2 regions of the Bacillus salitolerans genome follow, and region 1 is predicted to be linked to the other one. Evidence: riboswitches for the same ligand, from Rfam matches in the RefSeq annotation. Region 1 holds a riboswitch; the other holds the start of a gene.
What was found. Region 1 has a riboswitch for lysine ahead of ACFSCX_RS14720 (transporter substrate-binding domain-containing protein). Riboswitches for the same ligand answer to the same signal wherever they lie in the genome.
Positions count from the first base shown of each region.

Region 1 (3,413 bases):
GAGGGTTAAATAGTTGATTACGAATGTATACTTCTGCTGGAGAAACGGAGATAAATGGAGGTATAAATATAATGTTTGAAGGGGTGCGCTAATGTATTCAAAAAGAAATATGTGGTCAGGGATATTATTTGGAATAGGTCTTGCTGCCTTTGTAGATGAAACGATATTTCATCAACTTTTACATTGGCATCACTTTTATGATAAATCGACGACAGATATTGGACTTATATCGGATGGGTTGTTTCACGCGTTCAGTTGGTTTGCAACCATTGGTAGCTTGTTTATGTTTGCTGATTTAAGGAGGGAAAACGCATTATTGCTCACAAAATGGTGGGGTGGTGTACTAGTAGGAGCTGGTGGATTTCAGCTGTATGATGGAACCGTTCAGCATAAATTAATGAGATTACATCAAATTCGATATGTAGAAAATGTATACATATACGATTGGGTATGGAACATTATTGCCATCGTAATGATTGTTATGGGTTTGTTTCTATGGAAACGGAGAACTTCAGTTGAAAAGACGGCAGAAGGAGTTGCCAAATGAATGTCTTGAATCATATACATCATGGAGAAAATGTTCACTATGGGAATCCTATCCTATCTCAATCTCTTTTGGCCACTTTATTCATGCTTGGAATCATCTTATATGGTTTTGCGGTGTTCCGTTTGTACAGGAAACATAAAAGGTGGCCTCTTTACAAATTAATTCTATGGGGACTTGGTTCATGCCTCGTGCTTTTTACAGTTATGGGACCTTTTGCAACTCAAGCTCATTATGATTTCAAGGTTCATATGATAGGTCATTTATTTCTCGGTATGTTTGCTCCATTACTCATGGCAATGTCTAGTCCGATGACCTTATTATTTAAAAGTGTGCACGTTTCTGTCGCAAGAAAAATTGCATTTTTGTTAAAATGTTGGCAAGTTCGATTGATTACCCATCCGATAGTTGCGACTTTACTTAATATTGGTGGTCTATGGGTACTATATACGACGGACTTGTATTTGCTCATGCATAACAATAGCGTTTTGTATTTTTTTATTCATCTACATGTATTTATAGCTGGTTATGTATTTACGATTTCAATGGTATATATGGATCCAGTCATACACCGATTTTCTGTCTTGTATCGATCGATTGTTTTCATACTAGCATTAGCTGCGCATGGAATTTTGTCAAAATACCTATACTCAAATCCTCCATATGGGGTGCCTCTGAAAGATGCTGAACAAGGGGCTATGATTATGTACTATGGTGGAGACCTCATCGATGGGATTCTACTAGTTCTTATTTTTATGCAATGGTATCGACGTAATGGACAACCGAAGCCTGAAATGGTTATGGTGTTTGATTCAAAGTAAGATAAACTTGTAGAGTTCTAGGGTAAGGAAACGAGTAAAATTCGAAAAATATATCAGTAAGCTAAAGTGGTAATTTATGTATGGGTGGCCAGTTGTCATTGACAGATAACGAATGCTGTTGTAGGATTTAGGTATTAATTGAATATAACCTCACTTTTCAGTGGGGTAGAGGTGCGAGATTTAACAGTCCTTAGCGGAGCTTGAGAAGCTATGATCCTAAGGAGAAGGAAATGTCGCCGAAGCTTGTAATAGCCTCACTTTTACAAGCTGGGTCTGCAGTTAAGAACTGCAGGACTGTCTTAGATAAACGTCCCTGTTTATCTGAGGTGTGCTATCTCAATTGGGAAAGATGAGGAATTACGGGCGACTATGTATACTGCGACCTGAGTTCATCTCAGGTCGTTTTTTGTTGTGAAATTTTTAAAAAACTATCAGTATCAGGTTGCCTGATTGGCAATTCAATAGGAAAAAGGGGAGAGATGAACAATGAGAAAGAAATTATCATTATTTTTAGCACTTGCATTATCTACAATGATTCTATTAGTAGGGTGCGGAACAAGTGGAGAGGATGACAACACATTTAAGGTTGGACTGGAAGCGGGATATGCTCCATTTAACTGGACACAAATGGATGATTCAAACGGTGGAGTGAAAATTGAAGGAAGCTCTGAGTATGCAGGTGGATACGATGTTGAAATCGCAAAAAAGATTGCTGAAGGTTTAGGAAAAGAATTAGTGATTGTAAAAACAGAATGGGACGGATTAGTGCCAGCTCTAACTTCTGGTAAAATTGACGCAATTATCGCAGGGATGTCTCCAACAGCAGAACGTAAAGAGACAATTGATTTCTCTGACAACTACTATAAATCAGATTTAGTCATCGTTGTGAAAAAGGGTAGCCAATTTGAAAATGCTACATCGATTCAAGACTTCAGTGGTGCTAAGATTACAGCACAATTAAATACATTCCATTACTCTGTGATTGACCAAATTGAAGGTGTATCAAAAGAACCTGCAATGGATAACTTCCCGGCAATGAGAGTAGCACTTGAATCAGGTGTCATTGATGGATATGTATCAGAACGTCCAGAAGGTGTAAGTGCTTCTGCTGCTAACGATAACTTTGTAATGGTATCATTCACAGAAGGATTTGAAACATCAGAAGATGATACTGCAATCGCAGTAGGATTAGAAAAGGGAAGCGAATTGACTGAGAAGATTAATGAAGTTTTAGCGGGTATTTCAGAAGAAGACCGCATTAGCATCATGGATGCTGCAATTCAAAATCAACCAGCAGCAGAATAAAATTCGACGAAAACATATGAAACCGGCTGCAGTTTGAATGTGGTCGGTTTCATAATTTTTGTAAGGAGGAGGAAAAAGATGAGCTTCGAGTGGGTAGTAAGAATTCTAGTTGAAAACTGGCCGATGTTTCTTCGTGGAGCTGGTGTGACACTCTTAATTTCCTTGATAGGGACGATATTTGGTGCCATCATTGGTTTATTAATTGGCGTGATACGCACAATTCCAATGCCTGAGCGTGGGGCGAAAAGAACATTATTTAAAGGAATCAACACCATTTTATCCGTTTATATAGAAGTGTTCCGCGGAACACCAATGATTGTACAAGCTATGGTTATTTTTTATGGAGCTGCCTTAGCATTTGGACTTGATATGGATCGGATAGTGGCAGCTATCTTAATCGTTTCAATTAATACAGGTGCATATATGGCAGAAATTGTCCGCGGAGGAATTGTTTCTATTGATAAAGGACAATTTGAAGCATCTCAAGCAATCGGAATGAACCATTTTCAAACGATGTGGAATGTCGTGTTACCACAGGTAATTCGAAATATCTTACCAGCCACTGGGAATCATTTTATTATTAATATTAAAGATACATCTGTACTAAACGTAATCTCCGTTACAGAACTTTACTTTCAAACGAAATCAATTGCCGGGAACAACTTCAGATACTTTGAATCATTCACCGTTGCTTGTGCGATTTACTTTGTCTTAACCTTCACAGTCACGTTAATCTTACGTTA
Region 1 covers NZ_JBHUEM010000024.1:2,464-5,876, reverse strand. The annotation lists gene ACFSCX_RS14730 (DUF2243 domain-containing protein) at 92-547, shown strand; gene ACFSCX_RS14725 (cytochrome c oxidase assembly protein) at 544-1,365, shown strand; lysine riboswitch at 1,524-1,707, shown strand; gene ACFSCX_RS14720 (transporter substrate-binding domain-containing protein) at 1,852-2,670, shown strand; gene ACFSCX_RS14715 (amino acid ABC transporter permease) at 2,749-3,413, shown strand, end outside.

Region 2 (3,413 bases), on a different contig from region 1:
TTGCTCCTTGTGTCCAAGAAGTGAGTGATGAACAGAATAAGGGAATGGTTGATGAGATTATTCGTTTCTTAAATGGCGGATACAAGGATATTAAGACAGAACTATCTGAAAAGATGTATAAAGCCTCAGAAGAGATGGATTTTGAAAAAGCAAAAGAGTATCGTGATCAAATAGCACATATAGAAGCAACGATGGAAAAACAAAAGATGATGATGACAGATTTTGTGGACAGGGATGTTTTCGGTTTTTCCTATAATAAGGGTTGGATGTGTGTGCAAGTTTTCTTTATTAGACAAGGCAAGCTGATTGAAAGGGATGTTTCTATGTTCCCTATCTATGCCGATCCACATGAAGAGTTCCTTACGTACTTAGGACAGTTCTATCAGGAAAGTCATCATTTTAAGCCAAAGGAGATTCTATTACCTGATGGTATTGACCTAGAATTAGCCGAACAATTACTTGAAGTGACAATTCATCAGCCGAAAAAAGGGAAGAAAAAAGACTTAGTAGCACTAGCGAGTAAAAATGCTTATATTGCTTTGAATGAGAAATTCTCTCTCATTGAAAGAGATGAAGAAAGAACAATTAAGGCTGTAGAAAATTTGGGCAACCAAATGAACATTCATACTCCTTACCGAATTGAAGCATTTGATAATTCAAATATACAAGGGACAAATCCTGTATCCGCCATGGTTGTATTTATAGACGGGAAGCCTGATAAGAAGGAATACCGAAAATATAAAATTAAGAGTGTAGAAGGCCCTGATGATTATGCATCCATGCGAGAGGTTGTTAGAAGAAGATATACGAGAATATTAAAGGATCATTTACCATTACCTGATTTGATTATTATTGATGGTGGAAAGGGCCATTTAGCTGCGGCGCAAGACGTGTTAGAAAATGAACTAGGGCTAACGATTCCAATCGCAGGACTAGTTAAAGATGAAAAGCACAGAACATCGGAATTGTTAATTGGTAGCCCTCCAAAAATAATTGAATTAGAAAGGAATAGCCAGGAATTCTATCTTCTTCAGAGAATACAAGATGAGGTTCACCGCTTTGCTATTAGTTTTCATAGACAGCTTAGAAGTAAAAGTGTTTTCCAGTCGATTCTTGATGATATACCAGGTATTGGTGAAAAGAGAAAAAAACAGCTACTAAAAGCATTTGGTTCAGTTAAAAAAATGAAGGATGCTTCACTTGATGAGTTTATTGAGGCTGGTTTACCAAAGACTACGGCCGAGCTACTCTATTCAAAATTATTAGAAGAGTAAGAAGGAAGTTGTCAATATATCATTTTTTTGATAGAATGGACTATAATTTCATATACACTTCATAAATACTGAAGTGAAGGTAGAGGTGCGAACTTCAAAAGTATGTAATCTAAAGAGGAATGAGCTCTAATGATGGTTACAAAAAGGGGAGCTGTCGCCGAAGCGAACGAAATCTCATCATTTCATTTGCTGGTTTTGCATTGAATAAATGTAGGACTGTCAAACAGGTAATCTGTTTGGAGAGCTATCTCACACTGGGCGGCGTTATTCGATTACACGTTCTAGCAATGAGAGCTCTCTCATTGCTTTTTTTATTTGTTTTTTAGATTTTTTATTCTAAAAACTATGGGAATAGGATAAACGCTTCGTTAGAGTGTATGAGCGCAACCATTGTATTTCTAAATAATAAAAGCAAGTAGTAGGGAAAATAAGTAATAGAAGTAAAAGGTAAAGGGTGGAATACTGTGGCTATTATTGTACAAAAATTTGGCGGAACCTCAGTTGGTTCTATTGAAAGAATTCAAAATGTAGCAAACCGAGTGATAGAGACGATTTCTAATGGAAATCAAGTTGTAGTCGTAGTTTCTGCAATGGGAAAATCAACGGATGAACTTGTAAACCTTGCTAATCAACTGTCGAAAAATCCAAGTAAGCGAGAAATGGATATGCTATTAACAACTGGAGAGCAAGTGACAATTTCATTACTTTCTATTGCTCTGCAGTCCAAGGGATTTGATGCCGTCTCACTTACAGGCTGGCAAGCTGGAATTGAAACGGAGCCTATTCATGGAAATGCCAGAATAAAGGCTATTGAGACAGAGAATATCTCAAGACTGCTAAATGAGGGGAAAATTGTCATTGTTGCAGGGTTTCAGGGGATTACGGAAGATAGAGAAATTACTACTTTAGGTAGAGGTGGATCAGATACAACAGCAGTAGCTCTTGCTGCAGCCTTAAAAGCGGAGAAGTGTGATATTTTTACCGATGTAACAGGTGTATATACAACTGATCCACGTTATGTAAAAGAGGCTAGAAAACTGCATTCTGTTTCATATGATGAGATGTTAGAGCTAGCTAACTTAGGAGCAGGTGTGTTACATCCAAGAGCAGTTGAATTCGCCAAAAACTATTCTGTAGCACTAGAGGTACGCTCAAGTATGGAATTTGAAGCAGGGACAAGAATTGAGGAGGAAGTATCGGTGGAGAATAATTTAGTCGTAAGAGGTATTGCATTTGAAAAAGAAGTAACAAGAGTGACCGTTGTAGGTCTTCCAAACGGATTAAATACACTATCAACGATCTTTACAACTTTAGCCAAAAATGGAATCAATGTAGATATCATTATTCAAAGTATGACTAATCAAGATGTTACAAACATTTCTTTTTCAATTAAATCATCAGACTTAGAAGAAACACTTATGGCTCTTGACCTAAACCAGTCTGTTCTTAACTTCCAGTCCATTGAGCATGAAAGTGGTTTAGCAAAGGTGTCAATCGTTGGATCAGGAATGATTTCAAATCCAGGTGTGGCAGCTGAAATGTTTGATGTATTAGCAAGTAATGATATTCAAGTAAAGATGGTTAGTACATCAGAAATAAAAGTTTCGACAGTAGTTGAAGAAGCTAAGATGGTTAAAGCAGTGGATGCTTTGCATACTGCATTTGAATTAGGGAGCGAAGTAGAGCAAACTGTATAAAGAGGTAAAGGTCTGATGTTAACAGACCTTTTTTTGAATAATTAAGATAATATAAAAGTTTTTAAGGAAGAGAATGGGAAAGTGTCTTGGAATCTAGCTCCAGCACCCAGCCAAGATGAAATCGCGACGATCTTTGCCATTTCATCCTACTCGAGGAGAAAGAAAAATCACTTTTTCCTTGGTCAAATAACCTGTCATGAATAAAAGGGAAAACCACCCTTTTTTTCATGACAGAACATTTGCACCTTCTTAGGCTAAACGGGGCGCCCTGAGCCTTTTGTTCTGAATTATTCAATGGAATCCTTATGATCCCATTTTACAGTAATAAATACTTTGTTGGATCGTTTCTTTTGATCTTCATATGCCTCAGCAATTACGTTCTTCATTTGTTCATATTGTTGGGCGAGAAATCCACTTTCAAGTTGATAGCTAGCAGGCTTTC
Region 2 covers NZ_JBHUEM010000004.1:33,745-37,157, forward strand. The annotation lists gene uvrC (excinuclease ABC subunit UvrC) at 1-1,274, shown strand, start outside; lysine riboswitch at 1,347-1,529, shown strand; gene ACFSCX_RS05290 (aspartate kinase) at 1,739-2,971, shown strand; gene ACFSCX_RS05295 (YslB family protein) at 3,259-3,413, opposite strand, start outside.
Region 2: it holds a riboswitch for lysine, as region 1 does, so the genes downstream of both, ACFSCX_RS05290 (aspartate kinase) here and ACFSCX_RS14720 (transporter substrate-binding domain-containing protein) in region 1, are expected to answer to the same signal.